Regions from separate parts of the Mediterraneibacter sp. NSJ-151 genome, predicted to be linked through region 2. Evidence: a T-box and tRNA genes for the amino acid it is inferred to sense, from the RefSeq annotation. Region 2 holds a T-box; the other regions hold tRNA genes.
The links. A T-box is a leader RNA that pairs with one kind of tRNA and senses whether it is charged. The one in region 2 lies ahead of leuS (leucine--tRNA ligase), so its partner is inferred to be a tRNA-Leu.
Positions count from the first base shown of each region.

Region 1 (4,217 bases), on a different contig from region 2:
GCAGCTGATCGATGATGAAACTGGAGAGCCATTTACAGCTCACACAACAAATCCGGTTCCATTTATTCTTGTAAATGCAGATCCTGCATACAAATTAAGAGAAGGTGGATGTCTGGCAGATATCGCTCCTACATTAATCGAATTGATGGGAATGGAACAGCCAGCTGAGATGACAGGTAAATCTTTACTTGTAAAATAATAAATAGACAAAAAATAAAAGGAGCAGAATTCTTATAATGGAATTCTACTCCTTATTTGTTGAGTATTAAAATATTTTCAGCCATGGCATCTTACTTTCTGTACATATATCCAGAAAAATTACCATTCATACATGCAAGCCCCTTGACAATTGTCTCACAATTTTCTGAAAAATATTTTTTGATTGAAGAAACTACTTTATTTAATAATTCTTCCTGATAGTTAAAAAATTCTTTTGACATTTCTGGTGTTAATGCAAAATCAAACATAATATATCTCCTTTTCTTATCTTACATAATTGTTTTGGAAAATTTCTTTTCCCTTGCTACGTGTATTATAATAGCATTACTCAAATAAATTGTTTAGATATGTTTTTGTGTAAAAAATAGGTCATTATTGACATTAAAAAGCCGAATAGGACGAATAGGGACGGGGTTTTCCAGCTTTTTCCATCGGAAAAGAGCCGGAAAACTCCGTCCCTATATGATGATTTTCAGCAGGAGCAGAAATAGTACAAGTAAAATACTAGGACGAACAATTTTAGCTCCACTTTTCATTACCATTCCTGCGCCAAGATAACCTCCAAGCATATTACAAAGGGCAGCAGCAATTCCAAGAGGAATAAGTACCTGCCCGTTTAAAAAGAATATGACTAAAGAAGTGATATTGGTTGTAAGATTAATAACTTTTGCCTGTGCATTGGCTGTTTTAATACTAAGTTTAGCAAATACAGTAAAGGCGATAATTAAAAATGTACCGGTTCCCGGACCATAAAATCCATCATACATTCCAATCACAAAAGCAGCAATGGAAGCAGTGAGATAAGTACGTTTATCAAGTGTAATAACATCGGTTTCATTATCATGGAACAGCTTTTTGTTTAGTACAAAAAACGCAGCAATCGGCAGAATGACAATCAGTACATGCATCATTATTTTTTCGGGAATAATCAGAGAAATATGAGCTCCGATGGCAGAGCCGATAATTGCCATAATAACGGATGGAACTGCTAATTTAAAATTTACCAGGCTATTCTTGATAAAGCGGGCGGTTGCAAGGGTAGTCCCGCAGGTTGATGAAAGTTTGTTAGTTGCAATCGCAGTATGGGTAGGAAGTCCGGCAATCAGATAAGCAGGAAGCGAGATCAGACCGCCTCCGCCGCCGATTGCGTCAACCAATCCAGCGAGAAATAAAAACGGACAGACAATCAGAAACATAGAAATCGTCGGTTCGATTGTAATAATGGTATTCATGAAAATTCTCCTTGTAGTAAAATAGATTTAGTGTCATAATCTGAATAGATGAACATGTCAAAGTATAGCATAAAGAAGGATAAAGTGTAAATATAAGTAGTTGGTTTGAAGTGTCTGGCAGCTCAAAAATTTGAGATTTTTTAATAAAAACATATTGAATTAAAGAAATTTTATGTTTTTTTGAAAAAAATTGAAAAAAATCAAAAAAAGCTATTGCAAAAGTAGAAATGATATGGTAAGATAAATCTCGGTTCGGAGTTAATACGAACCGCGAGCGGATGTGGCGGAATGGCAGACGCACAAGACTCAAAATCTTGCGTAGGTGACTACGTGCGGGTTCAAGTCCCGCCATCCGCATGAATCAAGACCTGAGAGCAGTAATTGTTCTCAGGTTTTTTATTGTTATGTATACGAAAAAAAGGTCCAATGGACCTTTTTTATTTTGCATATCATTCAAGTCGAACGTCCGTGAGACTTGACGCGTGATTCTGGTCAGCGAAGCTGACATATTCCTATCAGAATCACTGCGCATCCTCGCGGAGCGTTTATCTCAGTCGGAGATTGGACTCCCACTGAGACAAATTTGCTATTACTCACCACCTGAAGAGGTGGGAGTCTTCTCGACTGAGATAAACTATCTTTTTAAGAAATATCTAAATCAATCGGCTCATCCAGATGTTCAGAAACATATTTCCCATTTTTCTTTCGTTGTCGGACGCATTCAGTCAGAAGATATTCAATCTGACCATTCACAGAACGAAAATCATCTTCTGCCCAGGCTGCAATTGCGTCGTACAATTTGTTGGAGAGGCGCAGAGGGACTTGTTTCTTTTTATTATCCTTTTCAGCCATAATTAGTACAGGCTTCCAGAATTAATAATTGGTTGGGTGTCATGGTTACCACACAGAACAACCAGTAGATTAGATACCATAGCAGCCTTACGTTCTTCATCCAGTTCTACAACATCTTTTTCACTTAATTGATTAAGAGCCATTTCAACCATTCCGACAGCACCGTCAACAATCATTTTTCTTGCATCGATGATTGCAGAGGCTTGCTGACGTTGAAGCATAACAGCGGCAATTTCAGGGGCGTAAGCAAGATAAGTGATTCTTGCTTCAATAATCTCAAGACCTGCATCAGCCACTTTATTCTGAATTTCCTCGCGGATTCTCGCGGCAACAATCTCACTGGAGCCACGCAGACTTCCTTCATCTGCCTGACCATCCCCCGTTGTATCTACATCAGGTGCAGTATCATATGGGTAGATGCGGACAATATTACGAAGCGCACCATCACATTGCAGGGAAAGATATTCTTTGTAATTATCTACATTGAAAACAGCTTTCGCTGTGTCCACTACGCGCCATGTGACAGCAATCCCGATTTCAATTGGATTTCCGAGACAGTCATTAATTTTCTGACGGGAATTATTGAGTGTCATAACCTTGAGAGAAATCTTTTTGCTTGAAGATTCTTCTGATGTTCCGGTTGTAGAAATTCCTAAAATGTTAGAAAGATTTGCATTTTTCTTTGCATTATTATCAACATCACCACTCTGGCTTAATTTTGTTTTGGAAGCAGGATTTACACTTGTACAGAAAGGATTCACAAAATAGAATCCAGCCTCTTTAAGTGTCCCCACATAATTACCGAAAAGAGTAAGTACGAGAGCTTCCTGTGGTTTAAGGACTTTCAGACCGAGGAATGGAACCCATCCAATACTAAGCCAGATAATACTGATAATCAATACAGTAATAGCAGGTGCAGTAACTGAAAATCCCATGGATATAGCAGAAAAAATACATCCGGCAATTGCAATCATATAAAGGAAAGAAAAAAGCAGAAGCATTCCCATTCCATTCTTTTTAGTTGACAATATTTTCTCATTCATCTTGATTCCTCCTTTGAAATAGAATGAAATTCATTTGATATCATTATGATATCATCTCTTGCGAAAAAGTCAATATACTAAAAATAAAAGATTAATGGTAAGGGATAAGAGTCATTAAAGTTGTCGATACTTTTGAGGCGTAGATCCTTTCAGCTCTTTAAATTTTCGAATAAAATAACTTACATTTTCAAATCCGCAGTCCAAACTAATCTCCAGTACGCTCTTAGTAGTATCTCGCAACATTTCACAAGCTTGTTCGATACGGTATTGAATCAGGTATTTCATTGGCGGCATACCGGTGATATCTTTGAAAAAACGGCATAGGTATTGGCTGTTACATTCCGCAATTTCAGCAAGGTTATCTAAAGAAATATGTTCAGGATAATGCAATTTCATATAGGAAACAAGTTTTTTGTAGCGTGCAATTTTCTGGCGTTCACAGGATGAAAGTGTATCGTTTTTCTGAAGAAAAAAATGATGCAAATACATCGTGCTCATCAATTCCAATAACTGCAACTTACAGGAAATATACCAATTTTCAGTTTGTAAGAGAGAATCATGCAAAATTTTTTGAATCCGTGGATAAAGCACAGGATAAAGAGCATCATTTGGGTGTAATACGTGAGGAAAAATATTATCATGGTTTATAAATGGCTGCAGGATATCTGTCTGCAATGCATCAGAATATTGAAAAGCCAAAAGCTCAGGATTGAAAATGAATACGTCGTGTATGGTGCCTTTTTTTAACCCGGTGATTTGATGTAAATCCCCACTATTTAAAAAAGCAATATCACCTTCGTTTAATATATATTGCTCCAGATTGATTTCAAATTCATAACTTCCTTTGAGGATTAAGATGATTTCTATTGTG
Region 1 covers NZ_JAKVPP010000015.1:45,855-50,071, forward strand. Annotated here, with positions in the region: gene gpmI (2,3-bisphosphoglycerate-independent phosphoglycerate mutase) at 1-199, shown strand, start outside; gene LQE94_RS13590 (hypothetical protein) at 291-467, opposite strand; gene LQE94_RS13595 (sulfite exporter TauE/SafE family protein) at 678-1,451, opposite strand; tRNA gene LQE94_RS13600 (tRNA-Leu) at 1,726-1,808, shown strand; gene LQE94_RS13605 (PTS ascorbate transporter subunit IIC) at 2,094-2,303, opposite strand; gene LQE94_RS13610 (SPFH domain-containing protein) at 2,306-3,346, opposite strand; gene LQE94_RS13615 (helix-turn-helix transcriptional regulator) at 3,461-4,217, opposite strand, start outside.
Region 1: it encodes a tRNA-Leu, which carries the amino acid that the T-box ahead of leuS (leucine--tRNA ligase) is inferred to sense. The anticodon was not compared.

Region 2 (4,217 bases):
ATTTTTCGCCTTATGTTACACCTTTGCATTTCTATAGATAAAAACAACTCTCACTTTATACAAGTGAGAGTTGTAGGTATTGTCTGTTTTTATTATTTATTTTTGTACAATGTTAATGATTTTCTTAGGAACATAAATTTCTTTTACAATTGTTCCTGTCAATTTATCTGCAACAGCTTCTTTACCAGCTGCAATTGCGTCTTCCTTAGATGCATCTGCCGGAATTGAAATAACCGCTCTTGTTTTTCCATTAATCTGTACAGGAACTTCTATTTCGTCGTCTGCCATTTCTGTTTCATCATATACAGGCCAACCTGCTTTGAAGATTGTTTCTGTATGTCCGAGCTGCTCCCACATTTCTTCTGCAAAATGTGGTGCAAATGGTGAAAGTAATACAGCAATTGTTTCTAATGTTTCTTTGTCAATTCCACCTGTTTTCTTGGCAAGATCGATAAATTTGTTATTATACTCCATAAATCCTGAAATAACAGTATTTAAGCTAAATGTTTCAAGACGAGATGTAATATCATATACAAGTTTGTGACGAAGTTTTACCATCTCTTTTGTAGCTTCAACATTGGCTCCTTTACTATCCATCAATAAATTCCAGAGACGTTTCAAGAAACGGTTTACACCATCGATTCCTCTATCATCCCATTCTGCATCTAACTCAGGTGGTCCTACAAACAGTTCATACATTCTTAATGAGTCACATCCATAATCACGCACAAGATCATCCGGTGATACGACATTACCTTTTGATTTACTCATTTTGATTCCATTCTTACCTGTGATCATTCCCTGGTTAAATAATTTATGGAAAGGTTCATCAAAATCAACAACTCCGATATCATTTAAGAATTTTGTATAGAATCTGGAGTATAACAAGTGTAATACAGCATGCTCTACTCCTCCGATATACATGTCTACCGGAAGCATTTCATCCGCTTTTTCTCTTGAAACCAGTTCTTTATCGTTATGATTATCTACATAACGAAGGAAATACCATGACGAACCTGCCCACTGAGGCATAGTGTTTGTTTCACGTTTTGAATCTGCACCACATACAGGACACTTACAGTTTACCCACTCATCAATTGCTGCCAGTGGTGATTCACCTGTTCCTGTAGGTTCATAAGATTCTACATCAGGCAAACGAAGTGGAAGTTCTTCTTCTGGAACTGGAACGTTACCACATTTTGGACAGTGGATGATCGGAATAGGTTCTCCCCAATAGCGCTGACGTGAGAATACCCAGTCACGTAATTTGAAGTTCACAGTAGCCCGTCCGATACCGCGCTCTTCAATGATATGTGGAGCTTCTTTTTTCAGCACAGCTGATTCCATGCCATTCCATTCTCCAGAGTTGATCATTGTTCCAACAGCTTCTGTATATGCCTCTGTCATATTTTCAATTTCTTGTCCATCTTTTGCAATAACCTGAACAATTGGAATACCAAATTTTGTAGCAAATGCAAAATCACGATCATCATGTGCAGGTACACACATAATTGCACCAGTACCATAATCTGCAAGAACATAATCTGACAACCAGATTGGTGTCTTTGCTCCATTTAATGGATTAATTGCATAGCTTCCTGTAAATACTCCGGTTTTTTCTTTGTCCTGCATACGATCTACATTTGATTTCATAGAAGAGTCATAAATATATTTCTCTACTGCTTCTTTTGTTTCAGGTGTAGCTAATGATGCAGCTAATTCATGTTCTGGGGCAAGTACCATAAATGTTGCTCCGTGGAGAGTATCTGGTCTTGTTGTATAAACAGTGATTTTCTCGTCTCTTCCATCAATTGGAAAATCAACTTCTGCTCCGTAAGATTTTCCAATCCAGTCAGCCTGCATCTTCTTTACTTTTTCAGGCCAATCGAGTTTATCAAGATCATTCAGAAGACGATCTGCATAAGCTGTAATCTTCAGCATCCACTGACGCAGATTTTTCTTTGTTACCTCTGATCCACAACGCTCACACTTACCATTAACCACTTCTTCATTTGCTAAACCTGTTTTACATGAAGGGCACCAGTTGATTGGAAATTCCTTCTCATATGCCAAACCTTTTTTGAACATCTGAACAAAAATCCACTGTGTCCATTTGTAGAAATTAGGATCTGTTGTATTTACTTCCATATCCCAATCATACAATGCAGCAATTTCATTGATCTGGCGTTTGATATTTGTAATATTTGCCTCTGTTGATATTGCTGGATGAGTTCCCATTTTAATTGCATAATTTTCTGCCGGGAGACCAAATGCATCCCAACCCATTGGATGAACGATATAATATCCCTGCTGCAGTTTATAACGGCTCCATACATCAGAGATCACATATCCTCTCCAATGTCCTACATGAAGACCATTTCCTGATGGATATGGGAACATATCCAGACAGTAATATTTTTGCTTTTTATTTCCGTTATCATCCATTCTAGGATTTACCGGATTTTCTTCCCATTTTTCACGCCATTTTTTCTCAACGGCTTTGTGATTGTACACAATTTTCTGTGACATTATTATTCCTACCTTTCATATAAAATAAAAGCCTTTTCATCTCTATCATCAAGAGACGAAAAGGCTTACTTCCGTGGTACCACTCTTATTCATCCAACACTCTCTATAATGTCATGTCAGATGCACTCATTATATTCTATAACGGGAATACCCGCTTCTGTCTACTAGGTGATTCAACAGAAGAACTCCAAGATGAGTTCAAAGAATTCCATCTTCTGCCTCGCACCAACCGGCAGTTCTCTGTAAGACTTTCTTCTTCTACTAATTCTTATCTTCGTTTTTGCAATATTCTTCTTTATTATAAGAACTATTTATATAGAAGTCAAGTCATTTATCTAGGCATTCATTCGATTGAAATAGTCTTTTGTTTCCCTCACAACAACTCCACTTAATGTTAAAAGTGCAATTAAGTTTGGAAATGCCATTAATGCATTGAAAATATCTGCGATATTCCATACCGCTGCAACTGTCATATATGGTCCGAAAAATACACATAAAATATATAACCAGCGATAAGTTTTCACTGCTTTTTGGTTACGGTTAAATAAATACTCCAAACATCTTTCACCGTAATAGTCCCATCCAAGGATTGTTGTAAATGCAAAGAATACAAGACAAAGCATTAATGAAAAGGATGCAAATACAGATGGAAATGGTAAGCCCTGCTGGAATGCAGCCGTTGTAATTTCGACACCTTCAAGACCTGTATTCCAAGTTCCTGTTATTACAATAGAAAGACCTGTCATTGTACAAATTACAATTGTATCAATAAATGTTCCTGTCATGGAAACAAGTCCCTGACGTACAGGTTCTTTTGTTTGTGCTGCAGCTGCTGCGATTGGTGCACTACCAAGACCTGATTCATTTGAAAAGATACCTCTTGCGATTCCTTTCTGCATTGCTACAACCATTGTACCCATTGCTCCACCTGCAAGTGCACTTCCTGTAAATGCTGATTTTACTATTGTCACAATTGCACCCGGAATAGCTGTAATGTGTGTAACCATAATAATCAAAGCAAGTACCACATATAATACTGCCATAAATGGAACAACAACCTGTGAAACTTTTGAAATACGCTGGATTCCTCCGATTACAACCAAACCTACACAAACTGTAAGCACAAGGCATGAAATAACTGTTGCCCAAGAATATGTTCCACCAAACAAATTGACTGTATGAAGCATATCCGGGTCAAAGAAATTCTTAATTGCGGATGCAATACCATTTACCTGTGTGAAAGTTCCGATTCCGAATAATCCAACACCTGCTCCGAAAAAGGCAAATATCTTACCTAGCCATCTCCACTGTTTTCCCATACCATTTTCGATATAGTAAAATGGTCCACCCAGGACATGACCATTTTCATCTATCGTACGATATTTAATAGCCAGCAGGCCTTCTGCATACTTTGTAGCCATTCCAAAAAAGGCTGCAACTACCATCCAAAACAATGCTCCGGGTCCTCCGGCTGCAATTGCTGTTGCTACACCGACAATATTACCGGTTCCAATAGTTGCTGACAATGCAGTACACAAAGCTCCAAAACTTGTTACTTCTCCATGTCCGTCTTCTTCATTTTTCACCATGAATTTTAAGGCTTTTCCAAGATGTCGTACTTGTAATAGCCCTAATCGAACTGTTAATAGAAATCCTGTGATCAGGATTAGAATGATTAATGGAAGTCC
Region 2 covers NZ_JAKVPP010000003.1:195,526-199,742, forward strand. Annotated here, with positions in the region: gene leuS (leucine--tRNA ligase) at 97-2,529, opposite strand; T-box leader at 2,578-2,813, opposite strand; gene LQE94_RS04310 (alanine/glycine:cation symporter family protein) at 2,865-4,217, opposite strand, start outside.

Region 3 (4,217 bases), 180 kb from region 2:
CATACTCCTCAATTATCTGGAACAACTTAGGCTGGTCAATCAACCATGTAAGCAAAATCTTCTGTGCTCTCTTATTCCCATCTTCCTTTTTTGATACTAAATCTTTATTTTGATTCAAATTTTTAGGGCGTTTCGTAGGACTTGCCAAACCTTCTTTAATCGCCGTCTTTGTGACAAGTTTTTGAAGACTGTCTGGGTTTACGCGATATGCTTTTGCAACAGCTTCTATATAGTTATTACGCTCCAGCTCATCCTCAAATTCTATTAAGCGTTTTGCTGTTTCCTGAAAAAAGGCTGTTTTTTCTTCTGGAGATTCCATATCATAATTCTTTGACAATATTTCCAAACTGAACATAAAGCCGTTCCTGGCATTTTCAATCCTTTTTTCAAACTCCTCTGCACCTAAATTTTTAATAAATTCATCTGGGTCCTTATATGGATCCATTCGGATAACTTTTGCTGCAATCCCAGCTTCTCTCATAATCGGAACTGCCCGAAGTGCTGCACGCGTACCGGCATCATCGCTATCATATGTAAGATATACTTCACTTACATATCGTTTGATCAATGAAGCATGTCCTGATGTCAACGCAGTTCCTAAAGACGCAACTGCATTCGTAAATCCTGCCTGATGAAGTGAAATAACATCCATATAACCTTCACAAACAAGGAAATATGATTTTCTCGATGTACGTGCCCGGTTCAGCCCATACAAATTTCTGCTTTTATCAAAAACAGCTGTTTCTGGGGAATTTAAATATTTTGGCTTTGCATCTCCCATAACCCGGCCACCAAATCCAATTACTCGACTATTTGCATCCATAATCGGAAACATAACACGATTCCAAAACTTATCATAAACTCCATTTTTTTCATCAATATTAATCAGCCCTGCCTGACGGATCAATTCTTCACTATACCCTTTACGTTTAAGATAATTGTACAGATCATTACTATACTTTGTTGCAAATCCAAGCCCAAAAGATTTTATGGTCTCTTCTGAAAGTCCTCTGTCTGTCAAATAATCATAAGCAACTGCACCGCGTTCAGATTTTAACTGAACATAATAATATTGTGCAGCAATCTTATTGATTTCCAACAAGGTCGCTTTCAAATCAGATCGTTCCTTTGCTTCTTTTGAATATTCTTCTTTAGGCAGTTCTACTCCTGCACGCTCTGCAAGATATTGAACCGCTTCAAGGAAAGAATAATTCTCATATTCCATAAGAAATGTAAATACTGTCCCACCAGCCCCACAACCAAAGCAATAATACATCTGCTTGTCTCTGCTTACAGAAAAAGACGGGGACTTTTCATTGTGAAACGGGCAAAGTCCAAAATAGGAACTTCCTTTCTTCTGAAGTCGTACATAATTGGAAATGACATCTACTATATCGTTTTTCATTCTGATTTCTTCTATTAGCTCTTCCGAATAATACATGATCTCCTCCTTTGTATACTCTCCATAATATTATATTCGACAAAACTTTCAAATTTCCTTTATTTTTTTATTTTTTATTTTCCCACAGTATTATTATATTCATTAGCTGTTTAACATTTCCTTATTTTTGTAATTTCAATAATTTTTCAAAAAATTTAAAAAAGTCAAAAAAATGTGTTGACATTCTTCTCAACTCATTGTATTATACTATTCGTGGCGTAAGTACAGCTACGAAAACAAAACAAGCGGAAGTGTCGGAACTGGCAGACGAGCAAGACTAAGGATCTTGTGATCAATGCGATCGTGTGGGTTCAAGTCCCATCTTCCGCATCTATTTCATAGATTATTTGTTTTATATGTACTTATTTACCATATGCGGAAGTGTCGGAACTGGCAGACGAGCAAGACTAAGGATCTTGTAAGCATTGCGCTTGTGTGGGTTCAAGTCCCATCTTCCGCATTTAATTTATCCCGAAAAGCACTGATAATTGCAGCGTTTTCGGGATTTTTTATTACTTAATTTAGCAAAAAGAGAAAAAAAGGGGCAGAGTTTTTTCTCTGCTCGTTTTTTATTCAACTATTTCATTCTTCTTGCTTTCCACTTCTGTTTTTACTACTTCATCTGGAATTATTTCTTTTTTGTCATCAGACATATGATTCACAATTTGTCGAGAACCTTTAAAAACTCTTCTTTTACCATCAGCCTTTGTATATCCAAGTATATATCTTCCATTCTCTACATCATTTTTCAAATATTGAACAGCATATCTCATATCATCAATTCCCAGTTGCACACTTGCCACACATTTTCCATCTTCGTCTTCAAAAAACCATGTCACTTCTTCCATCTTATTCCGGCCTCCTCATCTGTCTTGAACTTATATAAATTTTGGTATCCGCAAACAATCATATCTTTTTCTATAGATACCAGATAAATTAAACTCGTTTATATTATACATCATTTTCCATATGCATTACAAGACTGACATCATATAAGGTTGCCGACTCACATAGTGCGACCGGTAACCTATAATTTTACATTTCTTGTCAAATCTTCAATGGATACTCTAAAAAACGATGCAAGTTCTAGCAAAATATAAATATTAGGAACAGAGCGACCTGTCTCATATGCAGATAACGTCTGTCGGCGAATATTCAATTGTGCTGCAACCTCTTCCTGATTCATATCATTTATTTCACGTACTCGTCTTATATTCTTTCCAATTGTATTATTTAACATTTTCATCACCCGTTTATATTTTACCATTTGTTTCTTGATTCGTAGTATATTAATCCTATATTTGTTCTTTATACACTAAATGTGAGTATATTTATACTCTTATCTTGGATAGCACGATGGAAAATATTGGATAAAATAGATAGTATAACATGAAGGAGTGTAAAATTGTGCAGAATCGTGTAAAAGAACTTCGAAAAGAACGAAATATACTTCAAGAAGAATTGGCTGCAAAGCTAAATGTTTCTCAACAAACTATCAGCAGAATAGAAAACGGAACATCTTCTCTCCCAGCAGATATTTTAATTGATCTATCAAAATTTTTTGATGTATCTATTGACTACATACTTTGTTATTCAGATGCCCGTCACACCTTGGAATATCAACTAGAATGCAAGCAGGTGTCGGAGCGAAATTATCAATTATGTCGTGCATATGAACGTTTAGACAAAAGCAATCAAACTCTCATCTTTCAGCTTGTAGAGCAATTATCAAAACCAGAATAAAAAAGAAAGGGATCGAAAATCGAACCCTTTCTTTTTTTCTTCTGGTTGAAATTAAGCAAGTTTAGATTTAGCAACTTCTGCAAGTGTTGCAAATCCTTCTTTATCGTTTACTGCAAGCTCAGCAAGCATTTTTCTGTTCATCTCAACACCTGCGAGTTTCAATCCATACATAAATTTGCTGTATGAAAGACCATTCATTCTTGCTGCTGCATTGATACGAGCGATCCACAGCTGTCTCATCTGACGTTTGCGCTGTTTTCTTCCTGCGTATGCAGATGTAAGAGCTCTCATTACAGACTGTTTTGCAACTCTATACTGTTTTGAACGTGCTCCTCTATATCCTTTAGCAAGTTTTAATGTTCTATTGTGTTTCTTTTTTGCGTTCATTCCGCCTTTAATACGTGCCATTTCTTAATCCTCCTTCAATACTTTCAAATCTTACAGATATGGTAAAACTTTCTTCATGTTCTTTACGTTTGTTGCATCTGTGATTGTAGACTTTCTAAGATTTCTTTTTCTCTTAGTTGTCTTCTTTGTTAAGATATGGCTCTTGTAAGCTTTATTTCTTTTCAGTTTTCCTGTTCCTGTTGCTTTGAAACGTTTTGCTGCCGCTCTATTTGTTTTAATTTTTGGCATGATGATTTCCTCCTTTATCGTTGCTTCTGTTTTTTATTTTTAACGTTTTATAGTTAAAACCATGCTCATGTTCCGGCCTTCCATCTTTGCCGGCTTCTCGACTGTTGCTACATCCTCAAGCATAGCTGCAAAATCATCAAGAATATGCTTGCTCTGCTGTACATGTGCCATTTCTCTTCCTCGGAAACGAAGTGTAACCTTTACTTTATTTCCTTTTGTGATGAATTTCTTCGCATTATTCACCTTTGTATTCAAATCATTTGTATCGATATTCGGTGACAAACGCACTTCTTTAACTTCAACAGTCTTCTGTTTTTTCTTTGCTTCTTTTTCTTTTCTTGTCAGCTCATATTTGTATTTTCCATAATCGATAATCTTACATACCGGTGGCTTTGCT
Region 3 covers NZ_JAKVPP010000003.1:14,541-18,757, reverse strand. Annotated here, with positions in the region: gene dnaG (DNA primase) at 1-1,441, opposite strand, end outside; tRNA gene LQE94_RS03495 (tRNA-Leu) at 1,687-1,771, shown strand; tRNA gene LQE94_RS03490 (tRNA-Leu) at 1,817-1,901, shown strand; gene LQE94_RS03485 (hypothetical protein) at 2,011-2,289, opposite strand; gene LQE94_RS03480 (helix-turn-helix transcriptional regulator) at 2,469-2,681, opposite strand; gene LQE94_RS03475 (helix-turn-helix domain-containing protein) at 2,849-3,184, shown strand; gene rplT (50S ribosomal protein L20) at 3,236-3,592, opposite strand; gene rpmI (50S ribosomal protein L35) at 3,623-3,820, opposite strand; gene infC (translation initiation factor IF-3) at 3,860-4,217, opposite strand, start outside.
Region 3: it encodes a tRNA-Leu, which carries the amino acid that the T-box ahead of leuS (leucine--tRNA ligase) is inferred to sense. The anticodon was not compared.

Region 4 (4,217 bases), on a different contig from region 2:
TCCGATCACAACCATCGGCCAGCAGATTGATGTGATTGCAAAGACTGCCATGGATCTTCTTGTCCAACAGATGGAAGAGCAGAAAAAGCGTGTTCCCAAACCATTAGGTGAACCTGTTCATAAACAAATTGCCCCTGTATTAATTCGCCGTAATACAACAAAATAATTTATTTTTCATGATTGAGAACGTTGCAAATTTAACTGCTTTTAATATCACATGCAAATAGCTCAAACAAAAATTTTCTCCATCACTTCTCCAATCGGGGCTGAAATCGTCAAATTCGACCGCACAGCCCTTCCGGTCTCCGATTTATTGATCACTGCCAAATATTTTCCATTGAAGTAATCAATAAATCCGGCCGCCGGATATACGACCAATGAAGTGCCTCCGATAATCAACATATCTGCCTGGCTGATTGCATTTACAGCACCTTGGATCGTTGCAGAATCCAACCCTTCTTCATAAAGAACAACATCTGGTTTAATAATCCCTCCACATTTTTTACATCTTGGTATTCCATCAGAACTTTTCACATATTCCGCATCATAAAATTCATGACAATCCATGCAATAGTTCCTCATAATACTTCCATGTAATTCATATACCGTTTTGCTTCCTGCTGCCTGATGCAGTCCGTCGATATTCTGTGTTACAACTGCTTTCAGCTTCCCTGCCATTTCCAGCTCTGCAAGCTTTCTATGTGCCGCATTCGGCTTCGCATCCAGCATCATCATTTTTTCTTTATAGAATTCGTAAAAAGCTTCTGTATGCTGTATAAAAAAAGAATGACTCACTACCTGTTCCGGTGAATATTTATAAGACTGATGATAAATACCATCCGCACTTCTAAAATCCGGGATTCCACTCTCCGTCGATACTCCTGCGCCTCCAAAAAAGACAATATTCTGACTTTCATCTATCATCTTCTGTAACTGTTCTATTTCTTTCTCATACATCACATATCACCCCTTGTATTAATCTCCTGCACGTCTATAAAGTGCCCAACTTACATTACTCATCCAAAACATGACCTGCCTGAATGTGCTTATCTATTTTATCTTGCATACACTTCCAGATAGTCGCAGATGTTTCTTCTACTTTTTCATTTCTTTTATAAATTTGTGATTTCTTCACTTGATGCTCTGTCCAACTAATTCCACCAGCGGCATCATTTAACAATAATGGCTGGAAATTATCAAGCAAATGTGCATACTTCGCCTCTGCTGTCTCGTACGCTTCAAATTCTTCCCACAAGGCTTTTAAATACATTCCTTGATCTTCTGGTAACATTCCAAAAATATGGTCAGCTGCCTTTCTTTCTCGCTCATCCTTTGTTTTTGCACCTTCCTCATCATATGCATAGGTATCACCGGCATCAATCTCCACCAGATCATGGATCAGTCCCATCAACATTACTTTTGATACCTCAACCGGTTCCTCTGCGTATTCCTGAAGCAGGTATGCCATCAATGCGATATGCCAGGAATGCTCTGCATCATTCTCCTTGCGTGATGCATCTGAAAGCGGTGTCTGACGTATAATCTTTTTCACTTTATCAATTTCCAAAATAAATTGAAGCTGCTGCTCTAATCGATTCATCTTTTAAGCCTCCATTACTTTTCTAATAACTCTATCTTACTCCTTTTGTCGTATGCATGGCAACTTAAAAAGGAGAAATGATATCCTGTCAATATCACTTCTCCTTTTATGTATGTTCTTACACTTTTCTTATTTAATCTTACAGTTCAACTCTACCTGTTGTATCTCCGTTGATTACATAGTAAGCTGCTGAATCTTCTGGTTTTAAGTAAATCTTAACGTCTTTCAAATCGCCAACTTTATTCTTAAGAACTTTTGTCCAAACGTCTTTTACTTTCTGGAAGATTTCTTTTTCTGTATATTCTTTTCCAGCGAACTGAAGGAACATCTCTGTTTTTACTTCAGCTTTCTTTGCTGTTGTCTTCTTTGCAGGTGCTTTCTTTGCTGCTGTTTTCTTTGCAGGTGCTTTCTCTTCTTTTGCCGGTGCATCTACAAGAACTGCTGCTTTTGTCTCAATTCCTTTTGTTGTATCTTTCTGAGTTGAGATTGCCTTTGGAGCTGGTTTTGCTTCTACCTTCTTAGGTTCTACTTTTTTAGTCTCAACTTTTTTAACTTCTTCTTTTACTGTCTCTGTTGTCTTTGTTTCTTTTATAGAAGATGTTGCTGCCTCTGCTGTTGCCTCTGCTGCTGTCTCATTCTTTAACGCTGTCTGTTCTGCTGTCTTTAACGCTTTAGCTGCTTTTTGCTCTTTTAATGTTTTTCTTGCCATTACTTGTTCCCTCCTAATAAATATTCAAGTATTCTGACTCGATTTCATTTTTTGCTACAAGTGTTATTGTACCTCATTTTATTAAAAAGGTCAAAAAAATAACAATAATTTTTACATTCCTACTTTTTTTCTAAATTTTCTGATTTTTTATATTATTTGAACAAATTAACTTTTTTTATTTTTTTAGAGTTTTAGGGTTTACAAACTATCCAATTATTGATATACTATCACATGTCGAGCGGAAGTGGCGGAATGGCAGACGCGCTAGATTCAGGTTCTAGTGGGAGTTTATCCTGTGAGAGTTCAAGTCTCTTCTTCCGCACTAGGCAGAAACCCATGTGAATGCATGGGTTTTTTATTTTGCAGAGCCAGTAGGGACGGGGATTTCCGGCTTTTTTTCTATGAAAAAAGCCGGAAATCCCCGTCCCTATCTGGTTCACATTTTATCACGGTTCCAATATGCTTATCCAATCTCCATTGCGGAGCATCACTATCATCAGCCCAATACTCATCCAATGAAATAATCTTATCATTAACAATTTTAATAAATAACGTTACATGGAATGAAGCACTCTTATCCTTCGGATATACATTAGCAACTGTTACCAGTAAATTACCCATTTCTTCTGTTCTTTCAACCACTCCATTCCATTCTCCTTAAAATTCCGATTTTCATTTTCGCCAATTGGAAGTTAGCTATTTTTTCATTCCTTGCTTTGTAAAATGCTTATGCAACAAAAATTCTGTCGGAATAATTGTAAGCACCATAATTCCTAATTGTAAAAACACCAAATAAACAGAAATTATTTCAAAGTTTGTATTATCTTTCGTTAAAATCAAAATAAAAATCGATAGTATCACCAGGATAATTCCTAAAACAAAGTTTATCCAGCCCCAACACCTGTGTGCATATCTCCATGTTTCATCATTCATCCTTGACATAGTAGTTCAATATCCCGAACTCCCCTGCCGATCTTTAGGAGGCTTATCTTTCCACGTATATCCCAATATAATCATAGATAGCGGTACTAAAAGTGAACACACAGATAAAAATATAAACATTATAAAGTTCTCCTCTCAACTTCTGATTAATTTGCTCCAAAGACTGAAATTGTCATCAAATAAACCCTACCCATATTCCAACCGCTATAAGTATCATACCTAATATTCTTCCGATAAATCTCGCCTTTTTATTTCCAAATAAAGCCGTTGTTTCTGGAGTAGTAAATAATTGTTACTTTCTGCATAGCGTGTTTCCTAAAATGATAATTACCACGACATCAACCAAAATAATTCCCGATACAATATATACAAAAAATGCAGGTAAAATATTTTCAAACAAGCCCATAGTTAATAGAAGAATTGCTATAATAGACATTCCAATTCCCATTGTTCTGCATAACTTCTTTTCATTATATTTTTCCTTTTCTTCTTTTGAAGCTGTATTATATCCAGAAATGAACCAGCTTCCGTGTCCAGAAAGTAAAATAATAGAAAGTACAGCAAATATCACAAAGACAATCCACACTGTCCAATCAGAACCTGTTGCTAAATCTGATAATTTCATTTACAGTCTCCTCCTTAAATTCTGTTTTATTACTCATATGATATCATATTTTTCTTCAATTACATCCACCTAATTTTAAATACATTGCTATTCGGCTTGCTTCTGTAACCAGCATTCGTTTGATTTTCTCCTGCATTTTTCCCATTCCTTTTGAATCCCGGGCAGAGAATCATTCCATTGCTCTCTGTCAGGACATTATTCTTAAAATCAGGCTCAAAATGGGCAATTCCAGTTTCGCAGGCTACCTATATATAGCCTTTTCATTTTTGCTTGCAAAAAGCCTGATTTTTCAACAAATATCAGCATTTTAGGGGATAGAATCTTGCAATTCGATTCTCTTA
Region 4 covers NZ_JAKVPP010000017.1:61,061-65,277, forward strand. Annotated here, with positions in the region: gene LQE94_RS14535 (LacI family DNA-binding transcriptional regulator) at 1-166, shown strand, start outside; gene LQE94_RS14540 (NAD-dependent protein deacylase) at 229-957, opposite strand; gene LQE94_RS14545 (HD domain-containing protein) at 1,013-1,600, opposite strand; gene LQE94_RS14550 (DUF6465 family protein) at 1,740-2,309, opposite strand; tRNA gene LQE94_RS14555 (tRNA-Leu) at 2,548-2,631, shown strand; gene LQE94_RS14560 (hypothetical protein) at 2,709-2,951, opposite strand; gene LQE94_RS16485 (SdpI family protein) at 3,006-3,251, opposite strand; gene LQE94_RS14570 (DUF3784 domain-containing protein) at 3,544-3,876, opposite strand.
Region 4: it encodes a tRNA-Leu, which carries the amino acid that the T-box ahead of leuS (leucine--tRNA ligase) is inferred to sense. The anticodon was not compared.